2 regions of the Cobetia sp. 29-18-1 genome follow, and region 2 is predicted to be linked to the other one. Evidence: predicted binding sites of a transcription regulator. Region 2 holds the regulator's gene; the other holds the start of a gene.
What was found. Region 2 encodes sigma-54, which starts transcription at its own class of promoters, with help from an activator protein. Its sites were predicted from a motif close to TGGCACNNNNNTTGCTNT; they were not measured.
Positions count from the first base shown of each region.

Region 1: a site for sigma-54 is predicted at 1,776-1,793, ahead of QD208_RS01000 (ANTAR domain-containing protein). Genes of this name have one in related genera too.

Region 1 covers NZ_JARWKS010000001.1:227,470-232,755, forward strand. Annotated here, with positions in the region: gene QD208_RS00995 (NarK family nitrate/nitrite MFS transporter) at 1-1,272, opposite strand, end outside; gene QD208_RS01000 (ANTAR domain-containing protein) at 1,835-2,410, shown strand; gene QD208_RS01005 (CmpA/NrtA family ABC transporter substrate-binding protein) at 2,461-3,669, shown strand; gene QD208_RS01010 (TetR/AcrR family transcriptional regulator) at 3,840-4,460, shown strand; gene preA (NAD-dependent dihydropyrimidine dehydrogenase subunit PreA) at 4,620-5,286, opposite strand, start outside.
Region 2 covers NZ_JARWKS010000016.1:52,961-58,246, forward strand. Annotated here, with positions in the region: gene rapZ (RNase adapter RapZ) at 1-596, opposite strand, end outside; gene QD208_RS12900 (PTS sugar transporter subunit IIA) at 734-1,204, opposite strand; gene raiA (ribosome-associated translation inhibitor RaiA) at 1,214-1,522, opposite strand; gene QD208_RS12910 (RNA polymerase factor sigma-54) at 2,183-3,631, opposite strand; gene lptB (LPS export ABC transporter ATP-binding protein) at 3,865-4,605, opposite strand; gene lptA (lipopolysaccharide transport periplasmic protein LptA) at 4,609-5,187, opposite strand.

The DNA of each region.
Region 1 (5,286 bases), on a different contig from region 2:
GGCGCTGAAGCGCACCAGCAGCGCGAACAGCGAGATCACGATCACGCCCATGCCCAGGTACATCAGGCCTTCCTGGTAGGTCAGCTCCTCACTGCGGAACAGGAAGCCCGCGGCGACCGCGCCTGCGTTGCCGCCCGCGCCGACGATACCGGCGACCGCGCCGAGTGCCTTGCGATTGACGAAGGGCACGATACCGAAGGTCGCGCCTTCCGCCATCTGCACGAAGAGGCTGAAGACCAGCATGATGCCGATGGCCACCGCGAGGGTTTCCATCTGGGCGAAGCCGACCAGCGCCACGCCTTCACACAGCAGCGCGATGAACAGCCAGCGCACGCGGCCCTTGAGGCCGGACTGGCGGGCGAACAGGTCGGAGAACACGCCGCCCAGGGTGCGGGCGAACAGGTTCATCAGGCCGAACAGGCCCGCGATGAGACCGGCGGTGGCAAGATCGAGATCGAAGTGATCGAAGAAGTAGATGGCGGCGACGTTGTTGATGGTCAGCTCGACCCCGAAGCAGGCGCCATAGACGAGGAACAGGGCCCAGACGCGAATGTCGCGTGCCGCCGCGCCGAAGGTGGCGCGCATGCTGTATTCCTTCTCGGCCTTGGGCAGCTCACCACGCTCACGCAGCTCGCTGAAATTGCCGTCCGGCGCATCCTGGGTGAAGAAGTAGTAGGCGATACCGGTCAGGAACAGCACGATGCCCGGCACGACCATCGCCAGACGCCAGCCCAGGGTCTGCTCGACGCCCAGCATCAGCAGGCCGGCCATCACCAGCGGCATCAGCATCTGGGTGGTGCCACCGCCCAGATTGCCCCAGCCCGCGGTGGTGGCGTTGGCGGTGCCGACCACGTTGGGGCCGAACATCACGGAAGTGTGGTACTGGGTGATGACGAAGGAGGCACCGATGGCACCGATGGCCAGACGGGCCAGGAAGAAGGATTCGAAGCTGTCGGCGAAGCCGATGCACATCACCGGCAGCGAGCCGAGGCACAGCAGCCAGGTGTAGGCCTTGCGTGGCCCGATGCGATCACACAGCACGCCGATGGCGAGGCGCACGATCACCGTGATGGCGACGGAGGCGATGATGGTGTTGCCGATCTGGGTCTTGGTCAGGCCGAGGTCGTCACGCACCACGGCCATCAGCGGCGCGATGCCGAACCAGCCGAAGAAGCAGACGTGGAAGGCGAACCACGACATGTGGAAGGCGCGCATTTGCGGGGTGTTGAAGCTGAACAGCCGGATGCGGCTGGCCTTGTTGCGGATATCCATGAGTGGGCTCCTGATTCAGCGTCGGTGCCGGGCACGAAGTCAGGTGTGCTCGGCGAGTGGTCGAACGGCTGTGAATGAACGACAGCAAGGGCGCCTCGTCATTGAGGGGCCTGGTTCGACGCACTCGTACTCCGAAGAGCCTGGTCCACGTCATGGATAGCGATGGCAGCAGTCGGTGATGCCATGGTTGCCGGCAGCAGAGCGTCTGTGCAGCAAGTGACAGGAACAAAGCAAGTAGCGCGCCAGTTGCGGGGGTGTAGGCGGGACAAGTGCCAGAAGATCAATGGCTTGGCGAGGGCAATAGATTGGCACGTGCAGGTGATGTCTCGGGCTGGGTGCGCGCTCGATGCGCGCTGGGGGTGCGTCAGCAAGGCGCGAGGTACCAGTCTGGCGCACGCGACTGGCGCTGGGAGGGTCGGCAAGGCGCGTGCCTCATTGCAGTGCAGCGACGCTTTCGGCTCGGCCGCTCTGAAGGCCTTTGGCCGCAGGGTTGCACCAGATTGCGGCACGAATCCTGCTTGGGTGTACGGCAAGTCTCATGCCCGACCCAAGGAAACCTGACATGCCCGTGACCGTGCTGATCGTCGATGTCCGCAGTGAGCGCTCCGCCGCGCTGGAGCAGGCGCTATTGAGCGCCGGCTTCGAGGTGGCGCTGCGCGTTGACGAGCACGAGGACCTGCACGCGCTGGTCGAGCAGCATCAGCCCGATGCGGTGATCATCGACGCCGACCTGCCCAGCCGCGACACCCTGGAGCATCTCGGCCAGCTGGGGCGACGCTATCCCAAGCCGATGATCATGCTGGCCAGTGAAGATGCCCCGGACCTCGTGCGTGAGGCGGCCGGCGCCGGTGTCTCGGCCTATGTGGTGGACCACGTCATGCCAGCGATGGTGCGCAGCATGGTCGAGGTCGCCATCACCAGCTTCGAGGCGCACCGTGCGCTCAAGGGGGAGCTCAACCGTACCCAGACCACATTGGTGCAGCGGCGCAGCGTCGATCGCGCCAAGGCCGTGGTGATGGAGACGCGCGGGCTCAGTGAAGATGCCGCCTATCAATACCTGCGCAAGACCGCCATGAACCGGCGCCTGGCCCTGCATGAGCTGGCCGATGAGCTGCTCAAGGCCGCGCGTCGGCGCTGAGCCGGTCGCCGTACTGTCCTTCTCTCTCGATCGTTCAAGAGGTGTGCGTGATGCCCACAGATGTACCCCTGAATGGCCATCAGCTGACGCTGGGCCTGATGCCACTCAATGATGCCGCGCCCTTCGTGGTCGCTGAGCAGTTGGGGCTTTTCCGCGAGGAGGGGCTGGCGGTGACACTCAAGTGGCAACCCTCGTGGGCGGCGTTGCGTGATGACCTGCAGACCGGCGTGTTGCAGGGCGCGCAGATGTTGGCGCTGATGCCGCTGACCTCCACCCTGGGCCTGGATGGCCGCGCCACGCCGGTGATCAGTGCCATGACGCTCAATCTGGGCGGCAACTCCATCACGCTGTCGCGCGCGCTGATGGCCACCCTCGACGAGGACGGCCACGACCTCTCCAGTCCGTTGCAGGTCGCGAAGGCGCTGGCGGCGCATATGCGCGAGCGCAAGCAGCGCGGTGAGCCACTGCTCAAGCTGGCCAGCGTGCACCCGTTCTCCTCGCACCGTTATCTGTTGCGCTACTGGCTGGCGGCGGGCGGCATCAATCCGGACCGCGACGTCGAGATGCGCGCCGTGGCACCACCGCTGATGGCGGCGCAGCTGGCCAGCGGAGCGCTGGATGGCTTCTGTGTCGGAGAGCCCTGGAACAGCCTGGCGGCGGCGCAGGGCATGGGGCAGGTGGTGGCGGGCAGTCACGATATCTGGCGCTTCGGGCAGGAAAAGGTGCTGGGCGTGCGCGAGGACTGGGCGGAGCAGCATCCGCTGGCGCATCAGGCGCTGATTCGCGCGCTGCTCAATGCCTGCGCCTGGCTGGACCGCCCCGGCAATCGGGCCAAGGCCGCCGAGTGGCTGCACGACGAGGGCATGCCGGAGGTGCCGATGAGCGTGGTGACGCGCGGGCTGGAAGATGTCGATGTCGAGCAGTCGGTGGACGACTTCCAGCAGCACAATCCCGGCTGGACCATCTTCCATCGCTATGCGGCCAACTTCCCGTGGCGTTCCCAGACGCGCTGGTACATCGCCCAGATGCAGCGCTGGGGGCATCTGCAGGGTTTCAATGACGAGGATCTCGAGGCGACGCTGACACGCTGTGTGCGCCCGGACCTTTACCGCACGGCGGCCCGCAAGCTGGGCATGGTGGTGCCGGTGGCGGATGAGCGCAGTGAAGGCACGCATCCGGCGCCCTGGTGGCTGAGCGGCGAGGCGGGCCAGGTGCCGATGCCGGCGGATGGCTTCATCGATGGTGCGGTCTTCGAGTGACGTCGCGGGCGCGGTTCTTGCAGGTCCGCGCTGGCGCGGGATTGCACGGCACTTGTAGATAAGTCGCCATCTCCTTTGCCGGATGACAGGGCAAACCTGACGGCTCAGACATGTTGGCAGTGCGGTTGTGATATTCTCATCGCACTGCCAGCACCGCGTCAGGGGATCGCATGACCACTCGCAAGTCTCAGATTCGCAAGGATAATGTCGGCCGCATCCTGCTCGCCGCCGAAAAGATCTTCGCTCTCAAGGGCTATGTCGGCGCCAGCATGGTCGATATTGCCGCCGAGGTAGAGCTGCCCAAGTCCAATCTGCATTACTACTTCAGCACCAAGGAAGCGCTGTATCGCGCGGTGCTCGATGGCCTGCTGGCGCTGTGGAAGGAAGATGCGCTGTGCTTCGAGGCCTACGACGACCCGCAGCTGGTGCTCTCCACCTACATTCGCGCCAAGATGATGCACTCGCGCCAGCGCCCCTATGGCTCCAAGGTGTGGGCCAGCGAGATCATGCAGGGCGCGCCGGTGCTGGGCGAAGAGCTGACGGTGTGGCTCGACGAGTGGGCCGAGATGAAGAAGTCACGTCTGCGCCAGTGGATCGGCGAGGGTCGCATCGACAACGTCGATGCCTCTGCCTACCTGTACATGATCTGGGCCAGCACCCAGCACTACGCCGACTTCGATCACCAGATCGCGGTGCTCAATCAGGGCAAGGCGCTGAGTGATCGGGAATTCGAGCAGGCGGTGCAGAACGTGACGCGGGTGCTGCTGAAGGGCGTCGGTTTGTCCGCCTGAGCCAGCAGGTGACTTCAGGATTGCATTGTCCTTAAGCTAATCACGATCATCATTGGTGGATCATCAAGCCAATGAAGAAGGGGCTGCCATTGCTGGCAGCCCCTTCTTGATTCTCATCTATTGCTAGCTGTTCCCCGGGATCAGAGGAGCACCAGACGATCAGGCCGCGCGATGCGGATTGCGCGGGTCCTCCATCCAGTTCATGTACGGCTTGCCGGTGTCCTGCACTTCCATGGTGATGCAGTCCTCGACCGGGCAGGTGATCTCGCACAGGTTGCAGCCCACGCAGTCGGCGTCCTTTACCTCATAGCGGGCGGTGCCGTTGTCCTTGGCCAGATGCATGATGGCCTGGTGCGAGGTGTCCTCGCAGGCGATATAGCAGCGTCCGCAGCCGATGCACTTGTCCTGGTCGATGCGGGCGATCACCTGATAGTTCATGTCCAGCTGCTTCCAGTCGGTGGTGTTGGGCACCGCCGCACGCGAGAACTCGTCGATACGCTGATAGCCCTTGCTGTCCATCCAGCGTCCCAGGCCGTCCTTCATCTCCTCGACGATACGGAAGCCATGCAGCATCGCCGCCGTGCACACCTGCACGCTGCCTGCGCCGAGGGCAATGAATTCCGCGGCATCCTCCCAGTTGGAGATACCGCCGATGCCGGAGATCGGCAGGTTGGCGGTTTCCGGCGTGCGCGCTATCTCGGCCACCATGTTCAGCGCGATGGGCTTCACGGCGCTGCCGCAATAGCCGCCGTGGGTGCTGCGGTCGCCGACGATGGGATGCGCGACCATGCGGTCGAGATCCAGATGGGTGATGGAGTTGATGGTG
Region 2 (5,286 bases):
TTGATGTCCCAGTACGGGTTGGGCAGGCAGCGGGCATCGAACACCATGTCGGCGTCGGTCGGCACGCCATGCTTGAAGCCGAAGGATTCAAAGGTCAGCGTCAGGTGGCGGGAGCTGTGCTGGGCGACCTGCTCGGTGATGCGCGAGCGCAGGTCGTGCACGCTCAGGTTGGTCGAGTCGATGACCAGATCGGCCTTCTGGCGAATGGGAGCGAGCGTCTTCTGCTCGATCTCGATGGCCTCGGCCAGGGTGTGGTCGTTGTCGCGCGTCAGAGGGTGACGACGACGGGTCGCCGAGTAGCGTTCCAGCAGCACTCGCGAATCGGTGGTCAGGTAGACGACCTGCACGTCCATGCCGCTCTGGCGGACGTTGTCGAGCAATTCGGGGAAGCGGGTCAAGGCTTCCGGCAGGTTGCGGGCATCGATGGAGACCGCGATGCGCCGGCGCGCCGGGCTGTCCTTTTCGAGCTGATCGACCAGTGGCGCCAGCAGCATGCCGGGCAGATTGTCGATGGCGTAGTAGCCAATGTCTTCCAGCGCCTGGAGAGCGATGGATTTCCCGGAGCCGGAGCGGCCGCTGATGATCACGATCTTCATGAAGTGCTCTCCAAGGGCGAGGTCAACGTCGAAAGAATGCAGGGGTGGGGCAGAAGGCTGCCCGCTATCAGTGCGCTGTACGTCAGCCGATGGGAGGCCAGCAAGACGAAAGCCCGGACGATGTCCGGGCCTGTCATTCAGCGCGCCGGTAATTCGGCGATGGCTTGGGTCAATGCCTCAAAGAGTGCACGCTGGCTGTCTGCCTGGCGCAGGGCCGAGCGATTGGCCGGGGAATTGAGCAATTCCGCGACCTGCCCGAGCAGCGTCAGATGGGTCTCATCCGCTTCCTCAGGCACCAGCAGCACGAACAGCAGATCGATGGGTTCTCCGTCGATGGCATCGAAGTCGATGGGTTCACCGAGCTTCAGAAACGCAGCGATTGGCGTCTTGCAATGCGGGCTGCGTGCATGGGGCACGGCCACACCGTGGCCAATGCCGGTCGACCCCAGTCTCTCGCGCCCGATCAGGCGCGAGAAGACTTCCTGGCTATCCAGGCTGGGAATGTTCTGTGCGATGAAGGTGCTGAAGAATTCAAGCACCCGCTTCTTGCTCCCCCCGGGGACACCGTACAGCGTGCGCTCGGGGGGAAGGATCTGATCAAGTGTCATGGCTGAAGGTCAACGGGTCCCGGTGCCCTGAGAGCGAGCCTGGGACTTTTCCTTGTGTTTGACCAGCTGGCGATCCAGCTTGTCGGCGAGCGCGTCGATGGCAGCGTACATGTTGGGGTCTTCTGCCAGGGCGTGGAGGTCAGCGCCTGCCGCGTGCAAGGTGCAGGCAGCCTGCTGGCGCTCCTTCTCGATCGACAGTGTCACCTGAACATTGGTGATGTTGTCGTAATGCCGTTCGAGGCGAGCGAGCTTCTCGTTGACGTAATCGCGGAGAGGATCGGTAAGTTCCACATGATGCCCGGTGATATTCACTTGCATGGACACGCTCCTTTATCCAGCGGGTTGCCATTCAATTGTAACCCTTTTTGACTACGAGCAAACCCTGATCGGACGCTCTGCAACAGGCTTGACGGCCACCGTCTGGCGATGTTTTCGCACCCTTGCCAGTGGCGTCAGATGTCGTGAGCGTCTGTACCGACAATGCCCAAGCTTTGCGCAAAGATCAACGCTGCGCTGCATCGTGGCTCAGTGCTTGTCTTCAACTCAGTGAGGGGTAACGGAGTGGACTTCAAGGGCACGTCTGGTGGGTGGTGCGTGAAAGACGCGCAAGAAGGCGGGTTTTCGTCGCCAATCCCTGCATGTACGTCGCCTTTCAGGCGCTTCGATTGCGTGGAGCAAGCGGCGTTTTGGGAGGTTGTCCGGGTGTCATCCAGGTGCAATACGCGCAAAAGTGACTTTAAAAACATGCGATTGACGGTGAATGACGCTGGCGGAATGGCGGTTTTTTGCCGTCATCCTGCGCGCCGTCATGGGCCATGACGGGTAATTGACGAGCGGTTGACGGGATGACAGAGCGCGCGACAGGCGCACCGCTGTCCGCGAAGTCAGAGGCTGATGAGCGGAAAATCCAGGGCTTGAGGTTGGCGGCGGCTGCCATTGTGGAGGTGAAAGCAGGGCATGGCAGCCGCAGATGACGCGTCAGGCCAGACGCTTGCGCTCGCTGGAGGAGGGGATGCCCATCGCTTCGCGATACTTGGCCACGGTGCGGCGTGCGACCTCGATGCCATCGCTGGCGAGCAGATCGACTAGCCGCGAGTCGGAGAGAGGCTTGCGGGCCGGCTCTTCCGCGATCAGCTTGCGGATGCGGGCACGAATGGCGGTGCTTGAGTGGGCGTCGCCACTGCCGCTGCCACCGACCTGGCTCGAGAAGAAGAACTTGAGCTCGAAGACGCCGCGCGGGGTGTGGATGTACTTCTGGGTCGTGACCCGCGAGATGGTCGATTCGTGCATCTCGACCACTTCGGCGATGTTGGCCAGAATCAGCGGCTTCATGCCTTCCTCGCCTTGCTCGAGGAAGTCGATCTGACGCGCCATGATCTCGCGGCCGACCTTGAGCAGGGTGTCATTGCGCGATGACAGGCTCTTCATCAGCCAGCGCGCTTCCTGCAGGTTGTCCTTGAGGAAGGTGTTGTCGGCGGACTTGTCGGCACGCTTGATCAGCGCGGCGTATTCCGGCTGGATGCGCAGCTTGGGCAGCGCTTCCGGGTTGAGCTCGACCTGCCAGCCGTGGCGGGTATGGCGCACCAGCAGATCAGGGATCACGTAATCGCTGGCGGGCTCGCCCCAGGCGGATGCCGGACGCGGGTCGAGCGCGCGCACCAGGCGAATGACGTGATCCAGCTCGTCATCGTCAAGGCTCAGGCGCCGCTTGAGCAGCTTGCGGTCATCGTTGCCCAGTGCCTCGAGGAATTGACGTACCAGGCGGCGCGCCTGCGCCAGCAGCGGCAGATCATCCGGCAGCAGCGCCAGTTGCAGCAGCAGGCATTCGCGCAGATCACGAGCGAAGACGCCGGTCGGGTCGAACTGCTGCAGACGCAGCAATACCTGCTCGAGCTCGGAGGCCTTGAGGCCGGGCAGGCCCTGGCCACGCAGGCCATCGACCAGCTCATCGAGAGACAGGCTCAGATAGCCGGCGCCGTCGACGGCATCGATCAGGCTCTCCGCCATCTGGCGTTCACGGCCATCGAGGTCGGTCATCGCCAGCTGCCAGCGCAGGTGGTCCTGCAGGCTCTCGACGCTGGTATTGCGATCGAAGTCCGGCCCTTCTTCGCTCCCGCTGCCACTGCCGGAGCTGGTCAGGCTACCGGCGTGGTCCTGGTAGAGGTCCGACCAGTCACTGTCGAGGGGGTATTCCTCGGGAATCTCGCTCGAGGAGTCGGCAGTGGAGATCTCGCTCGAATCCTGTGTCTCGACGACATCCAGCGACTCGTAGTCCTCGTCGAGCTCCAACATGGGGTTGGACTCGAGGGCTTGCTGAATCTCCTGACGCAGGTCGAGCGTCGACAGCTGCAGCAGCTGGATCGCTTGCTGGAGCTGCGGCGTCATGGTCAGCGAGGTGCCGAGGCGGAGTTGCAGGGTGGGTTTCATGGAGTCAGTCAATTCACGGCAAAGGAACGTGCTTACTACGCTATACCGTGACTCGGGGCACTGACAAGTGGTTGCCGCGAATATTCAAGCAACTTGCATGCCATGTTTCCACCAAGGTGGTATGGACGTCATGCATGCGTCTGATGTCAGACATGAAAAAGCCGCTACGCGATAAAATCACGCAGCGGCTTTCGAAGCTTTCGCCTCGCGAGGACTCAGCGCATCCCCTGACCCTAGAGCGTGAACTCGTGGCCCAGGTAGACGTCGCGCACCTGCTGGTTGGCCAGGATGGAGTCCGCATCACCGTGGGCGATGATCTGGCCATCGCCGACGATATAGGCGGTGTCACAGATATCGAGCGTCTCGCGCACGTTGTGGTCGGTGATCAGCACGCCGATGCCACGATCGCGCAGTTGGCGCACGATGCTCTTGATCTCGCCCACCGAGATGGGATCGACGCCGGCGAAGGGCTCATCAAGCAGCACGAAGTCCGGCTCGGTGGCCAGTGCACGGGCGATCTCGACCCGACGACGCTCACCACCGGACAGGCTCATGCCGGCACTGGCGCGGATGTGCGTGATGCTGAATTCCTCGAGCAACTCTTCAAGGCGTGCCTTGCGGCCATTGCGATCCAGGTCCTTGCGGGTCTCCAGAATCGCCATGATGTTGTCGGCCACCGACAGCTTGCGGAAGATCGACGCCTCCTGCGGCAGATAGCCGATGCCGGCGCGTGCACGCTGATGCATGGCGGCAGCGGAGAGGTCCTTGTCATCGATGGAGACGTTGCCGGCATCGGCGCGCACCAGCCCGACGATCATGTAGAACGAGGTCGTCTTGCCGGCGCCGTTGGGGCCCAGCAGGCCGACGATGTCGCCCTGGCGGATCTCCAGCGAGATGTCCTTGACCACCTTGCGGCCCTTGTAGGCCTTGGCCAGATGGCGAGCGCTCAGCGTACGCGGAGTAGCAGCAGTCATGACTCAGTTTTCCTTGCTGGCATTGGCGCCGCGCGGCGTCAGAGTCATGTGCACGCGACCGCCTTCGGTCTGCTGTGCCGTCTTGCTGTTGTTGGCGTTCACCTGGCGCTTGTCGAGGAAGTACTCCACGTAGCCGCCTTCGAAGGTGTCATCGCCTTTCTCGAGACGCGCGTTGCCGACCAGCTCCACGCGGCGCTCCAGTGCATGGTAGCGGATGGTGTCGGCCCAGCCCTTGACCAGTTTCTCGTCGGGCGCGGGCTGCTGTTCCAGGTAGGCACGCTTGCCGGTGGCCTTGACCAGCGAGATCTCGCCGCTGCCGGCGCGGCTGATATCAACGCGGCTGGCATCGAGTTTCATGCTGCCCTGGCGCATTTCCACCTGGCCGGTGTAGGTGGCGGTACCGGCCTTGTCATCGAGCGACAGAGCGTCTGCGGCGATGTTGATCGGCTGGCTGGCATCGCTGTCCAGCGCCATGGCGGCCGGGGCGAAGGTGGACATGCCCAGTGCCAGGCAGAGCGCCATGACACCGCTGTTGAGGGTCTGGCGACAGGCCGTCAAGGGCTTGCGAGTCGTGGAAGTCATGGTGGCTCCTTGGCATGACGGGGTCGCCGCCCGAGCAATGATGCCATCGAGCGGCAGAGAAGAAGGTGTTGCGGCGCGGGTCATGGCTTGACGGCCAGC